2 regions of the Pseudarthrobacter siccitolerans genome follow, and region 2 is predicted to be linked to the other one. Evidence: predicted binding sites of a transcription regulator. Region 2 holds the regulator's gene; the other holds the start of a gene.
The links. The regulator Rex, encoded in region 2, represses fermentation and respiration genes when NADH is low (regulators of the CRP and FNR family bind a similar motif). The targets are predictions, from matches to a motif close to CTTGTGAANNNNTTCACAAG.
Positions count from the first base shown of each region.

Region 1: QFZ36_RS03900 (glyceraldehyde-3-phosphate dehydrogenase) is a predicted target of Rex. The motif match lies at 1,516-1,535, and genes of this name have one in related genera.

Region 1 is NZ_JAUSXB010000001.1:813,477-823,060, reverse strand. Features, by position in the region: gene QFZ36_RS03915 (YaaA family protein) at 1-458, opposite strand, end outside; RNA gene rnpB (RNase P RNA component class A) at 514-905, shown strand; gene QFZ36_RS03905 (TspO/MBR family protein) at 951-1,493, shown strand; gene QFZ36_RS03900 (glyceraldehyde-3-phosphate dehydrogenase) at 1,750-3,228, shown strand; gene QFZ36_RS03895 (hypothetical protein) at 3,306-3,515, shown strand; gene QFZ36_RS03890 (HNH endonuclease family protein) at 3,631-4,428, shown strand; gene def (peptide deformylase) at 4,510-5,082, opposite strand; tRNA gene QFZ36_RS03880 (tRNA-His) at 5,195-5,267, opposite strand; gene orn (oligoribonuclease) at 5,396-6,025, opposite strand; gene mptB (polyprenol phosphomannose-dependent alpha 1,6 mannosyltransferase MptB) at 6,180-7,736, shown strand; gene QFZ36_RS03865 (DNA alkylation repair protein) at 7,729-8,412, opposite strand; partial or broken gene QFZ36_RS03860 (aldose 1-epimerase family protein) at 8,582-8,950, shown strand; gene QFZ36_RS03855 (alpha/beta hydrolase) at 9,174-9,584, opposite strand, start outside.
Region 2 is NZ_JAUSXB010000001.1:1,805,213-1,814,796, forward strand. Features, by position in the region: gene QFZ36_RS08450 (Hsp70 family protein) at 1-692, opposite strand, end outside; gene ccsB (c-type cytochrome biogenesis protein CcsB) at 846-1,931, opposite strand; gene resB (cytochrome c biogenesis protein ResB) at 1,931-3,685, opposite strand; gene QFZ36_RS08465 (cytochrome c biogenesis CcdA family protein) at 3,685-4,440, opposite strand; gene QFZ36_RS08470 (TlpA family protein disulfide reductase) at 4,443-5,069, opposite strand; gene QFZ36_RS08475 (histidine phosphatase family protein) at 5,072-5,752, opposite strand; gene QFZ36_RS08480 (YceI family protein) at 5,957-6,505, shown strand; gene QFZ36_RS08485 (hypothetical protein) at 6,720-7,319, shown strand; gene QFZ36_RS08490 (hypothetical protein) at 7,377-8,147, shown strand; gene QFZ36_RS08495 (redox-sensing transcriptional repressor Rex) at 8,198-8,902, opposite strand; gene QFZ36_RS08500 (glutaredoxin family protein) at 9,022-9,276, opposite strand; gene QFZ36_RS08505 (HAD family hydrolase) at 9,355-9,584, shown strand, end outside.

The DNA.
Region 1 (9,584 bases), 990 kb from region 2:
GCCAGCGCATCGGAGAGCTGGGGCTTCCAGAATGAGGCGAGACGGCCGACGTCGGGCAGGGCAGTCCCCATGGACAGGCGGTAGGCGGGAACGCTGTCGCCGAAGCGGATGGCGCCCCACAACGCCGAAATCACCAGGACGGACTCGTCGGCTTTCCGCCGCTGCGCCGCGGTGAGTGTCTTGTAGCCCAGGGCGTCGTACAGCACGCCGGAATAGATCTGGTGGGCCGGAGCCGCCGGCTCCGCGTGAAGCCGGGTGTTGCGCTCGACGTCGTCCTTCAGGGAAGCTCCAACGCCCAGCAGGGCGAGGGCATCCTCGTGCGCGCTCACCGTACCGAGCGCATCCAGCACTTTTGCCCGGTAGGTGTTCAGCTGCGGAAAGCTGAGGGAAGGCCAGTCGACCGCGGATCCGCGGACCGCGGGGGTCTTGCCTTCGGAAGGGGGAAGCAGAATCAGCACCGTCCGATCCTACCGGCGCAGGGTAAGCACCCATCGCCGGTAGACTGGAACCGGATGGGTTGACCAGGCGGCCGCGCGTCACGAAAGTGGCTCGAGGAACGTCCGGGCTCCACAGGGCAGGGTGGTGGGTAACGCCCACTCGGGGTAACCCGCAGGCCAGTGCCACAGAAAACAGACCGCCTGGGTCGCGCCGGTTTGAAAGCGGCACGAAACAGGTAAGGGTGAAACGGTGGTGTAAGAGACCACCAGCTTCCCGGGTGACCGGGAAGGCTAGGTAAACCCCACCCGGAGCAAGGCCAGACAGGACACGTTCGAGGGCTGCCCGCCCGAGTGTCCGGGTAGGCCGCTGGAGGGCGCCGGCAACGGCGTTCGTAGATGGATGGCCGCTACTCCCGTGCCGGCAACGGAACGGGAGCACAGAACCCGGCGTATCGGTCAACCCGTCCATCCAATCCCGTTTGACCTTGGAAGCTGTGTTGGGGATGCTGGACCGTGCCCGTTAACCCTGATGGACAAGCCGTCCCTGTAACCGCAGGACGGCCCGTCCCCTCAACCGGCAGGCAAGTGGCGGCCCTGGCCGGATTCCTGGCCCTTTCCTATGCAGTGTGCATGCTCGCCTCCATCCCGATCATCCTCCACTCGAGCGGCTGGTTCGCCGCCTCCGCCAAGGCGCCGTGGATGCCTGCCGGGTGGATGTTCCGGACAGTGTGGATCGGGCTCTACGCCTGCATCGGACTGTCCGCCTGGCTGGTGTGGCGCAGGCGGGCACTGACAGGCAATCTCCTTTGGTCCTTCGGCCTGCAGCTGTTGCTTAACCTGGCGTGGCCATTCATGTTCTTTGCCATGTACCCCACGCTCGGTTCCGCTGCCCTCTGGCTGGCCTTCGCCGTCATCTGCGCGCTGGCCGTCGTCCTGGCCCTGCTGATTGTGGAAGCCGGCCCGGTCCATACCTGGGCCGGCCTGCTGCTGCTGCCCTACTTTTCGTGGGTGGTGTTCTCCGCAAGCCTTAACCTGTATTCCGCACTCCACAACTAAAGCGGCCCATGCCACCGAACCCTGTGTGAGTGATTTCACGCGGCTCGGGCCGTCCCGGGGCACTCTGCCAATTTAGAATGGATAACGGACGCAGGAGTTCTTCCGCCGGAGTTGCGTTCGCAGCCGGCGGTTTTCTTTTGCATACAATCCAGGCGCCTGGGGAACAACCCCGCAGGTGCCGGTGCCCCTGGACATCATCAGGTGGCCGACATCCGTGTACGAGGACGTACGCGGCTGAACCGAGGAAGGTATTTCTGTGAGCCAGACGTCAGATTCTTGTCTTGATACGTGGATGGGCCGCGAGGCCCTCGCCGAGGCCATGATTCCGGTGATCGGCCGGCTGTACCGCGACAACAACGTGGTCACCAGCATCCACGGCCGGAGCCTGATCAACAAGTCCACCATGAACATCCTGAAGGCGCACCGCTTCGCGCGCAGAATGAGCAAGGATGAATTGCTGCTGGAGGAAACCGCTCCGCTCCTGAACACCCTGGCGGGGCTGGAGCTTGGTGCTGCAGCGATCGACATCGCCCGGCTGAACCAGAAGTTCAAGGAAGAGGGCGGCGACGCCACCCTGGAGGAGTTCCTCCGCGAAGAGCTCGCTGAGATCGTGGGCAAGCGCGGCGGCGACGACCGCACCAGCACCGATGTTGTGCTCTACGGCTTTGGCCGTATCGGCCGGCTCCTGGCCCGCCTCCTGATCGAAAAGGCCGGCGGCGGCCACGGCCTGCGGCTGCGCGCCATCGTGGTCCGCAGGGGTTCCGACAACGATCTGTCCAAGCGCGCCAGTCTGCTGCGCCGCGACTCGGTCCACGGCTCCTTCGAGGGCACCATCCGCGTTGACGAGGCAGCCAACACCATCACCGCCAACGGTGTCCAGGTGCAGGTCATCTACTCGGACAACCCCGCCACCATCGACTACACCGCCTACGGGATCAGCAATGCGCTCGTGGTGGACAACACAGGCCGCTGGCGCGACGCCGAAGGCCTGTCCCAGCACCTGCAGAGCAAGGGCGTGGCACGGGTTCTCCTGACTGCCCCGGGCAAGGGCGAACTGAAGAACATCGTCCACGGCATCAACCACCGCACCATCGAGGCCTCGGACCAGATCGTATCTGCGGCTTCCTGCACCACGAACGCCATCACTCCGGTCCTGAAGGCCATCAATGACAAGTTCGGCGTGGTCCACGGCCACGTCGAGACGGTCCACTCCTTCACGAACGACCAGAACCTGATTGACAACTTCCACAAAGGCGACCGCCGTGGCCGCTCCGCCGCCCTGAACATGGTGATCACCGAAACCGGCGCCGCCAAGGCCGTGGCCAAGGCCCTGCCCGAACTGCTGGGCAAGCTCACCGGAAGCTCCATCCGCGTCCCCACCCCGGACGTTTCCCTGGCCATCCTGAACCTGAGCCTGGAAAACGGGACCACCAAGGACGAGGTCAACGAATACCTGCGGGAGATGTCGCTGCACTCGGACCTGCGCAAGCAGATCGACTACATCGACTCGCCTGAAGTTGTCTCGACCGATTTCGTCGGCTCCCGGCGTGCGGGCATCGTGGACGGCCTGGCGACCATCTCCAACGAGAAGAACCTGGTGCTCTACGTCTGGTACGACAACGAGTTTGGTTACAGCTGCCAGGTGGTCCGCGTCATGGAAGAAATGGCCGGGGTCAACCCGCCGTCCTTCCCTGCCAAGGAAACGGCCTCAGCCCTGGCGGCCATCGCCGTCTGATCCGCCCCACGGGCGGTCGTCCGGATTTCCCGGCTGATTCGCTGGAATCAGCCGGGAAACGGGACCACACTGGTGCCATGGAAAAAGATTCGACGCTTGAGCACGAAACCACCCTGGAACACGCCCTGGACGTGGCCAAGGCCAACCACAAAGAAGCCGTCCGGCTGCTGGAAGGCGCCCGCGCCGGGCACGCCACCGGCGACGTCGGGGAGGACCGGGTGCGGCAGCTCGAGGGACTCCTGGCCATTGCCGAGGAGGACCTCCGGCGGGTGATGCGGGAACAGTAGCCACCGTCCGATGTGACCTTTCACTCGCCCTCCACAGTGTGGATATCTGCAAGGATGGCGGGCCGGTGTCCTAGGCTCTTCTGGTGCATGACGATACCGGACGGGCCGAAGCCCCATGACCGTGAGCTGGTCCGCCTACCGGCGTGCCCGCCGGCGTTCCCGCCAGGCGTGGGCAGTCCTGGTGCTGGCTGCCTTTTCGGCACTCGCCGCACTGTTCTGGTTCTTCACCGCCGGCCAGTTTGCCGTTGCAGGGCCGGCCGCTTCCGGGCCAACAGAAGCTCCCGTTTTTGATCCCGTCTGGATGAAACCTGTGGTGCCGGTGCACCCAGTGCCCGAAGGCACGGCACTCTCGGCGCTGGACGGCCTTGCTGTCAAAGGACGCGCCGCCAAGGACTCCTACGACCGGGAAGCCTTTGGCCAGGCCTGGCAGGATGTTGACCGGAACGGCTGCGATACACGCAACGACATCCTGCGGCGGGACCTGGCCGGTGTGGTATTCGTTGAAGGCTCCAAATGCCGGGTGGCAGCCGGCTCATTCCAGGAGCCCTATACAGGCCAGTTCGTTGACTTCCGGCGCGGCTCCGACAGCAGCCGGGCGGTCCAGATTGATCATGTGGTCGCCTTGGGAGACGCCTGGCAAAAGGGTGCCCAGGGACTCACTGCCGCCCAGCGGCAGAGTCTAGCCAACGATCCGCTGAACCTCATCGCCGCCGACGGACCGGCGAACCAGCAGAAAAGCGCCGGCGACGCCGCCACCTGGCTGCCGAAAAACACGTCACTCCGTTGCCATTACGTCGCCCGCCAAATTTCCGTCAAGGTAGCCTACGGCCTCTGGGTCACGGAAGTGGAAAAGGATGCCATGAAGCGCGTCCTGGGGTCCTGCCCGGACCAGCAGACGGTGTCAGCCCGCTAAGCGCAGGCGGCCAGGTCTCCTGCCTCGCCAGCCAGAGGCCCGGGCGGGCAAAGGCAGCCAGGCCGCGTGCCGCCGTCGTGCCTAATGTCCGAAGGGGTCCGGGTCAACACCCGGCATCCACGTCAGCCCGGGAACTCCCCAGCCGCTCTTCTTGGCCTGCTTCAGCGCTTTGCGCGCATAGCGGTCCATGAGGCGGTTGACGTAGAGCTTCCCATCAAGGTGGTCGTACTCGTGCTGGATGACCCGGGCGAACCAGCCCGTGGCCTCAAACCTCACCGGCTGGCCGAAGCCGTCAAAACCCTCCACGCGCGCCCACTCTGCCCGCTTGAGCGGATACACTCCGCCGGGGAAGGACAGGCAGCCCTCTTCCTCCTCGTCGGGATCCGGGACGGCGCCGGAGATCTTCGACAACGTGAGGACCGGGTTCACCAGCACGCCGGTGGGGGGAGCGCCGTCGTCATTGGCGTATTTGTAGATGAAGATCCTCTTGCCGACTCCCACCTGCGGTGCGGCGAGGCCGACGCCGTTGGCGGCATCGTTTGTTTCGAACATGTCCGCAATCAGGGTCCGCAGCTCGTCGTCGAAGACTTCAACTTCGGCCGCCCGCCGGTGAAGTACGGGCTCGCCCCAGATGGTGATGGGCAGAACAGTCATCTCGCGGTCCTCCGGCGGTATGCAGTGCAGAAGCAGTTGATGCAAAACAAAGGAGGCCGCACCGGATATCCGGTGCGGCCTCCTTGCTGGACGGTCAATACCATCCGCTGAGGGTGAGCTACGGGGGTTGAACCCGCGACCTCCTGGACCACAACCAGGCGCTCTGCCAACTGAGCTAAGCCCACCATGCGCCCTGCAGATTTACCGGCTAACGGCTCTCTGGAAAGGCAACTCAAATAGCTTACCTGCTCTTCAGGGGTGCTTCGTCCACTTTTGCCGATTTCAACGAAATTTCCGGCAAACGTGGCGCAGATTACGCTCCTGCCTGCTGTCCGTCCGCGGGACTGGTGATGCGCCTGGCGATCTGCTGGGCCGTGGCGCTGTCCGGTCCGGGCGACGGCACGAAGACCGCATCCCGGTAGTAGCGCAGTTCATCAATGGAGTCCTGGATGTCGCCCAGGGCCCGGTGGCCGCCCTTTTTCGCCGGCGACTGGAAGTAGGCTCTGGCAAACCAGCGGCGGGAGAGTTCCTTGATGGTGCTGACATCAATCACGCGGTAGTGGAGGTGCTCCACCACGGCCGGCATGTCGCGGGAGAGGAAGACGCGGTCCGTTCCCACCGAGTTGCCGCCCAAAGGTGCCTTGCGGGGATCCGGCACCCACTTTGAGATGTATTCCATCACCGCCAATTCGGCCTCCGCCATGGTGATGCCGTGGGGGAGTTCCTTGAGAAGGCCCGATTTGGTGTGCATGTCCCGGACGAAGTCGTTCATCTGGGCCAGGGCGGCGTCGTCCGGTTTGATCACGACGTCCACGCCGTCGCCGAGGATGTTCAGTTCCGAGTCGGTGACCAGCGCGGCAACCTCGATCAAGGCATCATTCTTGATGTCCAGACCGGTCATTTCGCAGTCGATCCAGACGATTCGTTCGTTAGATATAGGCACCGGACCAGCCTACCGTTACACCTCCCTGGTGCCCGCCGGTGCTAGGATTTCGGGTACGCGGCGGGACCACTTGCTGTCGTTGTAACCCGCTTGTGCCGGCTATGCGGCCCGCCGGGCAGAATCGCGCAAACGCAACAGATTGGACCATCCTGAGATGACGGCGCCTGTGCCTGCAGCGGGGGAACTGGCTGCCGCGGACACTGCTGCAGCAGACGGGGCCGAGGTCGATAATCCCCGCTCGCCGCTCCTGGCCGGATTCGTGGGCTCGATGTTTATGCTGATCGGGTCCCTGGGGGTGGGCTGGCTGGCCCCTGTTTCCGAACTCCGCAGGATGCCGCTGTTCATCTGGATGCGGGCCGAAGCTGGCGGCGTTGCCCTCTCCATCATCCTGCTCGCAGTAGGCGGAATGCTCCTGGTGCGCGCCTGGCTGCGGCTGGGCCAGCGCATCCGCGTGTGGGGAGACCAGGCCCGCCGGGCGACGCTGATGGCAGTGGTGGCCTGGGGGCTGCCCATGATGTTCAGCGTCCCGTTGTTCAGCCGTGACGTCTACGCGTACATCGGGCAGGGCCGCCTGATGGTGGAGGGGTTTAACCCGTACGAGAACGGCATCTCGGCCCTGTCCAACTACTTCCAGCTGGGTGCCGACAAGATGTGGACCGAAGCCCCGGTTCCCTACGGCCAGCTGTTCCTGTGGATCGAGCAGTTTGTGGTGTGGTCCACCAATGTCCAGCCTGAGGCCAGCGTGATGCTGTTCCGGCTGGTGGCCGTGGCCGGCGTGGTCCTGTGCGTGATCTACGTGCCCAAACTCGCTGAGCTGCACGGCGTCAACCCCAACCGGGCGCTCTGGCTGACGGCCGCCAATCCACTGTTCCTGACCAACTTCATCGCCAGCGTCCACAACGATGCGCTCATGATCGGGCTGGCCCTTGCCGGCATCTATTACTCGGCCACGCGGCGTGTGGTCCGCGGCATCGTCCTGGTGACGCTGTCCATCGCCGTCAAGCCCATCACCATCGTTTTCCTGCCGTTCATTGGGCTCCTGTGGGCAGGGAAAGAAGCCGGCTGGCTTCGGAAGTTTGCCTTCTGGGGCCTGACAGCAGGACTGAGCCTGGGCATCCTGGTGCTGATGAGCCTCGTCAACGGTTTTGGGTTCGGCTGGATCAACGGGCTTTCCGCCCCGGGAAGTATCTACATCTGGTACGCGCCGGTGGGGCTGATCGGCATGGTGGTCGCCTCGCTGGCCAATGCGTTTGGGCTGAACGGGCTGGTCCTTGCCGGGTGGGTGTTCGACGCCGGGAAGTTGCTGGCGGTGGGCATCGCCGCCTGGCAGATCTTCCGCGGCGGGCATGACCGCCTCATCCGCCGGCTCACCCTTGCGTTCGCGGCGATTGTTGTCCTGGCGCCCATGATCCAGTCCTGGTACGTGGTGTGGCTCATTCCGTTGTTCGCCGTGACGGGAATCAGGAACGACTGGCAGGTCAAGGCCCTCTACTTTGTGGTCTCGTTCTTTATGATCTATGCCATTTCCGACCAGCTGGAAGTCTTCCCCTATCTTCAGACCGCCGACCTTGGGCTGGCGCTGGCCCTGGCACGTGTCGCCGCTGCCCTCACCGGCCTGCTGTTCGGCCTCTACCTGATTTTCTGGGATCCCCGCACGCGGAGCCTCTTTCGGAAGAGTGCGGACCCGGTGGTCGAACGGCCGGTCATCTAGGCAGGTTCTTCAGTGCCTCACGGCGGGACAGCGGGCTGATGTTGCCCTCGTGCCCGGCCACAAAGTGTGCCACCCACTCCGGTGCTGTCTTCGCGTATTCCCGCAGAGCCCAGCCAATCGCCTTGCGGATGAAGAATTCGGGGTCAGCCAGGTTCACCTCGATGACGCTGCGGAGGAGTTCAGGATCGGTGCGCGCCTTGGCCTTGAGCTGCGCGGTGAGGGAAGCGCGCCTGATCCAGAAGTCCGCATCAGTGCTCCAGCCCAGAACAACGGCGGTCATTTCCGGCCGGTTGGCCTGCAGCAGCGCACAGATGCGGCCGGCCACGCCGTCAGCAAAGTCCCACCACGCCCCGTGGCGGATGATCTCCTCGTAGACCGGGAGCATCAGCAGGTCCGTGGCCACCAGCCTGCCCGCGGTCAGGTCGATGGCCGCATACCGTTCCTCCCGGAACCCGGCGGTGCGCCACAGTTCCAGGGCCGTGGCCCGAAGCTGGCCGCCGGAGCCGAACGGATAGCGGGCAACCGCCGCTGCCGTCAGCCGGCGCACCTCCGGCACCCTGACGCCGAGCGAGGGCATGATGGATTTCATGTATGCCTGCACGCCCGAAGCCCGTGCCGGATCTGCCCGGCCGCGGAGCTGGCTGCGGATGAGCTCGAGGAGTTCGCGGTTCACCATGCCGCAACTCTAGCCACTGTTCTGCTGTGACCGGCAGGACTCTTGGCGGCCACCCCGGGGCGGAAAAATCGGCTCCCTGCGATAGGATCATGAGCGCTAACAAATTGGGCTGCCGGATTGCCCGGGCGCAGGATATGCGGGGGAGCTGGACCTTTCCATCACCTACAGGGTGACGGCGAACGGGCTTCTCAGCACCGTGCGGGCCGCGAACGTCGGCACTGTGACCGCCCCGTACGGCGTTCGTCCGTATCCATACCTGGTGGCGGGCACCTCCATGCTGGATGACTGGACGCTGGAGCTGCCGGCTGCGGAGTTCCTTGAGGTGACCACTGACCGCTTGCTTCCCGTGGGCATCCGAAGCATGGACCGGTACGAGTTCGACTTCCGCAGCCCCCGTCGGCTGGGGCCCGTCAGGATCGACCACGCTTTCACCGGCCTTGCGCGCGGATCTGACGGGCGTGCCCGTGTTCGCGTCCAGGACCCTTCAGGAACAGGAGTGGAGCTGGAGTGGGGAGCCGAATGGCCCTGGGTCCAGATCCATACGGCGGACAAGCCGGTAGGGCCGGACAGGCTCGGTCTGGCAGTTGAGCCCATGACTGCCCGCCGGACGCATTCAACTCCGGCACCGACCTGGTCCATCTGCAGCCTGGCCGCACGCACGCCGCCGAATGGACCATCCAGGCGCTTGGCTAGCGAGTCCTGGTTCGGACCGGCCTGCCGCTTCCGGGCGGCTGCCGCGTTGATGAACGGGAAAGGCCCGGCTAACGCTCCGTCCAGCCCGCCCGGTCCAGCCAGCCGGCGCAGAGTGCGGGCCACAGGTCCGCGCCGGGCTGCTCCTCCGCCAGGCCCAGCCCGTGGCGGCCCTCGGGAAAGACATGGAGTTCGGCAGGCACGCCGGCGTTAAACAGGGCTGCGGTGTAGCCCAGGCTGTGGCTGACCGGCACTGCGGCGTCGTCCGCGGTGTGCCAGACGAACGCGGGTGGCGTCTCAGCGGTGACCTGCAGCTCGGCGGACAGTTCGGCAAGGAGGGCCTCCGACGGCGACTGGCCCAGAAGGTTGTCCACGGAACCCTGGTGCACCGCATGCATATAGGACACCACCGGATAGCACAGAACTGTGAGGTCCGGGATTGCCTCCGGAACGTCGAGCCCGGCGCTGCCGGTGGCCACGGC
Region 2 (9,584 bases):
TTGAGCGTGGACAGGACGTCACCGGTGTGCCCGGCGACGTAGCGGAAGACCTCCGCGTCAAAGTCGGCACCGCCCAGGTTCTCGATGCCCTCCGGGCGCCCCACAAGCTGGAACCGGTTGCTGGCCGCCTTCCGGAGGACAGCGGTATCAAAGGTTCCGCCGCCGAGGTCGTAGACGCCGATGGTGCTGCCCACCTCCACCCGGACCTGCGAGGCGTAGTAGAGCGCCGCCGCTTCCGGTTCGGGGACGAGCGTGACGTTGTCCAGGCTTTTGGCGGCAAGTGCCGCCAGGATCAGGGAGGTGCGGTGGCTGCCCCAGGCAGCGGGGTGGGTGAGGATGACTTCCGACGGCGGGGCCCCCTCGCGCTCGGTTGCCCGGTCCACCACCCAGCGCGTCATCGTGGCAAAGACATCCTCTGGGTCCACGGACAGCCCGCCCACGGAGATAGGAACGGCGTCGCCCACCCGGCGCTTGAATTCCCGCACTGCGCGGCCAGGGTAATCGAGGCTGCGGCGTTCTGCGGCCTCCCCCACCAGCAGGGGACCCTCCTCGGGGTAATACACCACTGAGGGCACGGCTGTGCCCCGGAGTCCCAGCGGGAGGCACTCCGGGGCAGGGGAACCCTGGCCAAAACGGGCCACGGCGGCCGCGGTGAAACTGGTCCCGACATCTATGCCAAGTACATAGTCCATGGGTACCTCGGGAAAAACTGGTGTTTCGCCTGCAAACTTCATCACAGGCGAACGTCACCAAGGTAGCATCACGGCAGGACGGCGAACACCCCTATTGCTACACCGATTGGTTTTTACCCCGCATTTCCCTCAGTGCGGGGACGAAACCTGTGTTCAGAGCCCGGAGTACGAGTGAAGCCCGTTGAAGAATTGGTTCACGATGGTGAAGTTGAAGATCACGCACGAGTAGCCGACGATCGAGAGCCAGGCGGCGCGTGTTCCGGTCCAGCCACGGGTTGCGCGCGCGTGGAGGTAGCCGGCGTACACCACCCAGATCACGAAGGTCCAGACTTCCTTGGTGTCCCAGCCCCAGAACCTGCCCCACGCCTTTTCGGCCCAGATGGCACCGAACATCAGGGTGAAGGTCCAGCCGATGAAGGCGATGGCGTTGATCCGGTAGGACAGGTTTTCCAGGCTCAGCGCGGACGGCACCAGGCGCATGAAGCCGAGCTTGTCCGCACCGCCCGCGGCCACGGTTTTTTGCCGGTGGGACTGGACCAGCTGGAGCGCAGACATGGCGAACGTCAGGGTGAACAGTGCGGAGGAGAGCACCGCGATGGAGACGTGGATGATCAGCCAGTAGCTCTGCAGGGCCGGGACCAGGTGCCCCACCGGGGTCCAGTACGCCACGGAGGCCGCCACCAGCATAATGATGCCCAGGCCCACCACAAACGTTCCCAGGAACCGCAGGTCGCGCCGGATCAGCACCAGCAGGAACACGGCGATGGCCACGAAGGCGCCTGTGGTGAGGAATTCATACATGTTGCCCCACGGCACGCGGCCGGCCCCGAGGGCGCGGGTCAGCACGCCGGCGCCGTGGATCACTGCGCCCAGGACGGTCAGGGCCACGGCAACCCGGGCGGGAGCACGCCGTTCGGCGGCGTACCGCATGTCGCCGTCTGCGGTGATGATTCCCCCGCCTCCTGCGCCGGCCGGCCGGGCAGTGGACGACGACGGCCGCTCCGCCCTGCCCGCAGGCCCGGCAAGGTGGGACTCACTGCGGGCCCCCGCAGCTGCGCCAACCGGCACCCGGACCGACTCTTCAGCCTGCGCAGCTTTGAGGTCGATGGCGCGCAGGGCTTTGCTGCTTTTGGCCAGGTCCCACGCGAACGCGATGAAGGCCACCGTGTACGTGCCGGCTGCCAGCAGCATAAAAAGCTCGCTGTACTGGCCCATGGTTTCGTTGATTCCAAACAGCATTACTGGTCCTTTTCGGGCCCGGAGGGGCCGGCAGTGGTGATGTAGCCTGCGCCATTATCGCTTGGGCTGCTGGGAGCTTGCTGGGACTCATTGGGGTCCGCCCCGGCGGGATCGGCGGCAAGCTGCCATTCCTCGGACAGCAGCTTCCGTACGGCCTGGGCTTCCGCCGCGAGCCGGTGGTCTTCGCCGCGGGCCAACAGCCCGTATTCCACCATGGTGCGGCCGTCCTCGTGGGTGCCGGTGCGGATCCAGACGCGGCGGCGGTTGATGTACAAGGAGAGGATCAGGCCGGCCACGGCCAGGAGCGCGAAAACCAGGGCGTAGAGCTGGCCGGGGTTGTGGTGGATGTCAACGCCGATGTAGCGTTTTACGCCGTCGAAGCTGATGGTGCCTTTACCGTCCGGGAGCGTGTAACTGTTTCCCGGGACCAGGGTGATTCCGCCGGCGTCGAGGTTCCGGGCGTTCAGCGGCGTCAATTTCTTGACGTCCAGTTCGAAGACGTTTTGCGGTGCGCCGTTACCCAGGCCCAGGTCACCGTAAAACGAGTTCAGTGACAGCTGCGGGTTGAACAGCTCGGGGTCCCCGCTGAAGGAAACCCCCTCGTTTGAAACGAACGCGGTGGGCAGGAAGAAGCCGGCGAAGCCCAGCTGCTCCGGCTTGGCGTCCGGGACCTTGATCACCACGGAGGAGTAGTAGTTGTCGCCCTGCAGCTTGGCCACCACGGGACCCTGCATGGCCACGTTTCCTTCACCGTCCCGGATGGTCACCACGGGGGCGTAGCCGTTGCCGGTGAGGTAGATGCTGGTGCCGCCCAGGGTGATGGGATCGTTGACCTTCAGGATTTCCTTCTGCGCCGGCGCGTCCGGGTTTTCCTTGGTGGTCACGGCGGCGGAGAAGTCGATGGGCTGGCCGAACTTGCCCTCGGATTCGCGGTCGAACGTGATGTCGAACTTGTCCAGCTGGAGCGAGTACGGCTGGAGCTGGCTCGACTGGAAGTTGGTGCCCGGCGTGAACTGGTCGTAGCCCACCAGGGTGTTGACGAACGTGTCGCCCTCCACCAGGATGCGCTGGCCGCTGTAGCCGAACAGGCCGCCGATGGCCACGGACACCAGCACGCCGATCAGGGACGTGTGGAACACCAGGTTCCCCACTTCTTTGGCGAAGCCCCGCTCGGCACCCAGGGACGGCCGTTCGCCGGCGGCATCGCGGACCTCCACGCGGTAGCCGCGCTTCTTCAGCAGCCCGGCGGCACTGTTGATGGCATCCGACGCCGGGATCCCGGCGTCGGCCGGTATCACCAGGGTGCCGTACTCGGGAAGGCGGGAAAGACGCTTGGGGGTCCGCGGCGGCTGGGAGCGCATCGCCTTGTAGTGGGCGATGGCCCGGGGCACCACGCAGCCGATCAGGGAGATGAACAGCAGCAGGTAGATGGCCGAGAACCAGGCTGAGGAGTAAACGTCGTACAGCTGCAGGGTGTCCAGCAGTTTGCCGTAGTCCGGGTTGTCCTTGATGTACTGGGTGACCACCGACGGGTTGGCCGGGCGCTGCGGGAACAGCGAGCCCGGAACTGCCGCGACGGCGAGGAGCAGCAGCAGGAACAGGGCGGTGCGCATGCTGGTCAGCTGGGTCCAGGCCCAGCGGAGCATGCCCGCCGGTCCCAACGCCGGCAGCGCGGCGTCGGCCTTGGCCTCCGACACCTTGGCGCCGGTCTCCGGGGCAGAAGATTTCTTCTTTACGTTCACACGCTCGCTCATCAGATCGGCAACTTCACATCAGTTTGGAACCAGTACTGCAGCCCGGTGACCCAGGTGCCCCAGACGCCGCTGGCCATCAGCAGCCCAAGGATCACCAAAATGCCGCCGCCGATGCGCTGGATGGCCAGGCGGTGCTTGCGGAAGAAGGCCATCACTCCCATCCCCCGGCGCAGCGCCAGGGCGATCAGCAGGAACGGGATCCCCAGCCCCAGGCTGTAGACGAACGCCAGGAAGGCACCCTTCGCCGCGGACGAACCGCCGGAGAGGCTCAGGAGCTGGACCGCAGAGTAGGTGGGGCCGATGCACGGCGCCCAGCCCAGCCCGAACGTCAGGCCCAGCAACGGTGCGCCCCACAGCCCTGCCGGCGGTTTGGCATGGATCTTGGCGTCCCGCTGAAGCCAGCTGAAGCCGCCCATGAACACGATGCCCATCACAATCACCAGGACGCCCAGGAGCTGGGTGATCCAGGCGTTCTGCGATCCAGTGATCAGGCTGCCCAGCTGGCCGAAAGCGCCGCCCAAAAGGACGAAGATCACGGAGAAACCAAGCACGAACAGGCCAATCCCCGCCAGCATCCGGCCGCGCTTCTGCTTCTGCAGGTCCACCCCGGACAACCCCGTGACGTAGCCCAGGTAGCCGGGCACCAAGGGCAGGACGCAGGGGGAAAGGAAGGAGACCAGTCCGGCCAGCAGTGCCACCGGAATGGCAAGGAGGAGCGAACCGTTAAGGATGGCTTCGGCGAAGGGGCTGTTCACGGCTACTCAGCCACGGCGGCAGCGATGAGGGCCTTCAGCGTGCCCCGCTCGATTTCGCCCAGCACGCGGGAGGCCACCCGCCCCTGCTTGTCCAGCACCAGCGTAGTGGGGACTGCTCCCGGGGGAACCAGCCCGGAGACCGCCAGGAGGACGCCGCCGTCCTTGTCATCAAAACTGGGGTAGGTCAGGTTGAAGGACTTATCGAAAGCCTCGGCAGTTGCCTTCTCATCCCGCAGGTTGACGCCGAAGAACTGCGCGCCCTGGGGCTTGAACTCCTGGTGGAGCTCTTCGAGGACAGGCGCTTCGACGCGGCATGGGGCGCAGGCGGCGAACCAGAAGTTCAGGACCGTCACCTTCCCCTGGAAGTCTGCCGGCGTAACAACAGTGCCGTCGAACAGCGTCCCGTTGATCTGGACGGCTGACTTGCGGTCCGCCGGGGCGAATTCCGTGACGGAGCCATCGCCGGCAACGTAGTTCTTGTTGTCCCCCGCCCGGGCCTGCTCGGCGAGGGCATCCTGCTGGGCGCAGGCCGAGAGGCCCAGGGTGAGGGCGGCCAGGGCGACGCCGCCGGCAGCAAGGACGCTGCGGCGGGAGGCCGAAGGCCCCGCCTGATTAATACTGTCGGTCACTACTAGGCTCCAGGGGTGCTGGCTGCACCGGGAAGAAGGGACGCCGCGGGTTCGCTGTACATGACGCGCACAAGTGCGCCGTCGTCGTCGAACACCAGCGACGTTATGGAGGTCAGGGTGCACTCACGCTTGCGCGGATCGTGCCACAGGGGCTTGCCTTCGGCGCTGAGCCGGGTTGCCCAGATGGGGAGCTGGTGGCTGACCATGATCGCCTCGGGCCCGTCGGTTCCGAAGTCGCCGCCGGCCAGCTCGATGGCGCGGAGGCGCGCCTCCTGGACCGCAGCCATGACCCTTGCGGCCTGCTGCTTGTACGGCTCGCCCCACGATGGCCGCAGGGGATTAACCAGCCGCGGCCAGTGCCTGGGCCGGCGGAGTTCGGCCTTGGTGACCTTCATCCCCTCGAAGTAGTTTTCTGCTTCGATGATCCGCTCGTCCGTGTGGATCTGCAGGTGCAGGGCTTCCGACGTCGGCCGGGCAGTTTCCTGCGCGCGGTCCAGTGGCGAGGCGGCCAGGTAGGTGATGCGGGCACCGCTGGCGGCACGCTGCCGGAAGTGCTCTGCCAGCATGCGCGCCATCTCCTGCCCCAGCCCGGAGAGGTGGAATTCGGGCAGCCTTCCGTACAAAACGCCGTCAGGGTTGTGGACCTCGCCGTGGCGGAGCAGATGGACAGTGGCTTGGGGCATGTTTACCAGTTTCTCAAAGATGGCCTGTGATCCGAAATCTTCTACATCCAGTAGAACTGAAGTTTTTGAAGAAATGTTCCGAAGGCGGGAACAAAACATGCAAATGCATGTTTATACTGGATGCAGCAGTTAGTTGAGGCTTCAACAGATGTAGCTTCAACACCCAGATCAGTCAACAGGCACCACCCTCTAAGGAGCAACATCATGGCACTTCCCGCAGACGTCACCACCGGCACCTGGACCTTGGACAACTCGCACAGCGAGATCGGCTTCACCGTCCGCCACGCAGGCATCAGCAAGGTCCGCGGCCAGTTCAAGGAAGCAGAAGCAACCCTGGAACTCGGCCAGGATGTGGCCGAGTCCAGGATCAACGCCACCATCAACACGGCCAGCTTCGATTCCGGCGACGCCAACCGCGACGGCCACGTCAAGGGTGAGGACTTCTTTGACGTGGAGAAGTTCCCCGAGATCTCCTTCGTCTCCAACGGGCTGGTGGCCAACGGCAACAGCTACGAACTGACCGGCGACCTCACCATCAAGGGCGTCACCCGCCCCGTCACCCTCGAAACCGAGTTCAACGGCGTGGCCGTGGACCCGTTCGGCAACACCCGCGCCGGCGTTTCCGCCGAGACCACCATCAGCCGCAAGGACTTCGGCCTGACCTGGAACGCAGTCCTCGAGGCCGGCGGCGTCCTGGTCAGCGACAAGGTTGCCATCAACCTCGAACTGGCCTTCATCGCTCCCGCAGCCTAGTCAACGATCCTGCCGGGACCCCGGCACCGGTTTCTCCAGCCGGTGCCGGGGTTTCCGTCTTTAAGCCGTATCGCCCTGCCTTCGTACCGCCCTGCGCAGTGAAGCCCGGGTTCGTTGCGCAGGGGCAGTCCCTGCGCAACGAAGCCCGCCGTCAACGCCAATCGCGGACCTGCCGCAAGGGTGGAGGAACCGGCGCACGACTACAGTGAGGGCCATGAGCAACTTTGAGGACGCCAGGCCCCGCACCGGTTTCTCGGGGATATTCTCCGTGGCCAGCCTTCCCGCCGAACTCAAGGTCTCGTTCTGGATCTGGTTCCTCGGCGGCATCCTCGGCCTGCTCGGCGGACTGCTCGGGATGCTCGCCTCACTGACCCTCTTCGCCGCAGCGCCCGGCCCGGCCCTTGGGGTCCTGTTGCTGATGCTGTTGGCCGCCACCGTAGGCACCGCGCAGATCATCTTTGCGTTGAGGATGAAGGAGGGCAAGCAGTGGGCGCGGCTGGCCCTCACGGTCCTGACCGCCGTCACCCTGGTCCTTGCCATGGTGAACCTGGCGATGCGCGTTGGGCAGGGCGGGAATTGGGCAGGCTTCTTATCAGCCTTGCGGCAACAGTCCTGCTGTGGCTTCCCCGGTCACAGGCCTGGTTCGCGGGTGCGCGCGCCGGGAGAGGCAACGGTACGGGCACCAGCTAATCCATGGGACGGGCAAGCCTCTGCAGCAGGCACACCCGCGGAACGGCGGGCGGAATACCTCCTTGGAATGACCCCCAAGCGGCCGGTCCGGGGGTACGGTGGACTTAAGCCATGCTGGGGGTAGGGCGCAGGACCGAAACCCGGCAGCCCACCTGGATCCCGACATGAAGAAGGACAGCTCATGAGTAATCCTCCCGTCCCGCCTCCCGTGCCCAACGACCCCGAGCAGGGCAACCAGCAGCCGCGCTACGGCGAGAACGCTCCCCAATACGGCCAGCAGTCCGGACAGAACGCGCCCCAGTTCGGGCAGAACCCGCCCCAGTACGGCCAGTCCGGCGCACCGCAGTACGGGCAGAACGCTCCCCAGTATGGCCAGAACCCGCCGCAGGCGCCGGCCTATGGACAGCAGCCGTACGGTCAGCAGCCCTACGGCCAGTCCCCGTACGCCCAGTACCCGTCGGAGCAGCCGCAGGCCGCAGGCAGCACGGGCGTGCCGCAGTTGGTCAACATTTCGTTCTGGCTTCTGATCGCCTCCGCCGCGATTTTCGTCATCTCGATGCTCACCGGCCTCACCCAGCTGGATGATCCAGTGTTCCGCCAGACTTTTGAGCAGCAAGTGGAGGGCACGGGAGCCGGCGTGACGTACGAGGACATCAAGGGGGTCATCGCCGGAACGCTGGTGGTGTTCGCCATCATCGGCGTCGGGCTCTACCTGCTGGTGGCATTCTTCGTCCGGAAGGGCAAGAACTGGGCCCGCATCCTGGGCACCGTGTTCGCCGCGCTGTCCGTCTTCGGCCTGTTCGGCATTCCTTCGCTCGCCACCGTCGGCACCCTCCTGGGGATTGCCGCCATCGTCCTGCTGTACCTGCCGGCGTCTGCTCCGTACTTCCGCAAGCAGCAGCCCTTTGCCAACCCGTACGGCGGCGGCCTGGGCAACCCTTACGGCCGGTAGCCACGCACTTCCCACACCTGCGGGCGTGGGTCCCGGAACTGCCGGAGCAATCAGGCAGTCTGTTCCGGGGCCTGCGCCCGTTGTGCGTGGTAGGCAAGAATCTGAAGTTCCGTAGCCATGTCCACCTTGCGGAGGTTAACCCCCTCCGGTACCTGGAGCATCACCGGGGCGAAGCTCAGGATGCTGTGCACACCAGCGGCCACAACCCGGTCGCAGACGCCCTGGGCCACCGCGGCAGGCAGCGCCAGCACCACCATGTTGGCCCCGGTCCGGTGCAGGACGGTTTCCAGGTCCGCAACGTCGCTGACCCGCAGCCAGCCCACTTCGTTGCCCACCACCATCTGGTCGGCATCAAAAATAGCCACGACGTCGAAGCCTCGGGATTCGAACCCGCCGTACCGCGCCAGGGCCTTGCCGAGGTTGCCGGCGCCGACGATTGCTACCTTCCAGTCATGGGTCAGGCCCAGGGCGGCCGCGATGTGCCGGCTCAGATACTGGACTTCGTAGCCCACGCCGCGGGTACCGTAGGAGCCCACATGGGACAGGTCCTTGCGCAGGGTGGCAGAGCTGACGCCGGAGGCTTCGGCGAGGGATTCGGAGGAGACGCGCTCCACTCCTTCGGCCAGCAGGGTGTTCAGGGCGCGCAGGTAGAGCGTCAGCCGGGCCACCGCAGCGGGCGGAATCTGTTTGGCCGGCGTGCCCGTGGTGTCCGGAAGATCCGGGACAGCCTGGGGGGTTGAATCCAGCGAAGCCACCAGCCCCTCCCTCGCATCGCGTTGTGACTCCACTCTAGAGCCCTCCCGCGGAAGCCAACAAAGCAGGGGGAAACAAAGCAGGGAGCACCAAGGCACGCGCCATCACCGGTACTGCTCCCCTACTGTGTCATGGCCCGCTGAAGCACGCGTTCCAGCCGGACCTCGTCGATTTTCCAGAAGTCGCGCTGCACTCCGTCCACCAGCACCACGGGGATCTCCTCGGCGTAGCGCTCCCGCAGGTCCGGCTGGTTGTCCACTGACTCTTCGGTCCACTCAAGGCCCAATGCGGCAGTGACCCGCCCTACGGCGTCGCGCGCTTCCCCGCAAAGGTGGCAGTCAGCTTTGGTGATCAGGACGACGCGGGGTGTGGCCATGGATTAACCGTAGTCCCGTTCCCCAGCGCGCGGCGACGCCGACGCCGTCCAGCCAGTGGATTGACTAGACTCGACTCCATGCCCGAGGAGAAGTACGTCGCCGTAGTCACCAAACCGGTTGCTGCGCCGCAGCCCGGCGAGGCGGCCTTCTTCGACGTGGACAACACCCTCATGCGCGGCGCAAGCCTCTTCCACGTGGCCCGGAAGATGCACCAGCGCGGGGCCTTCACCCTTACCCAGGCGGCCGGCTTCGCCTGGAAGCAGTTCAAGTTCGTGGCCCGCGGCGAAAACATGGACGACGTCCATGC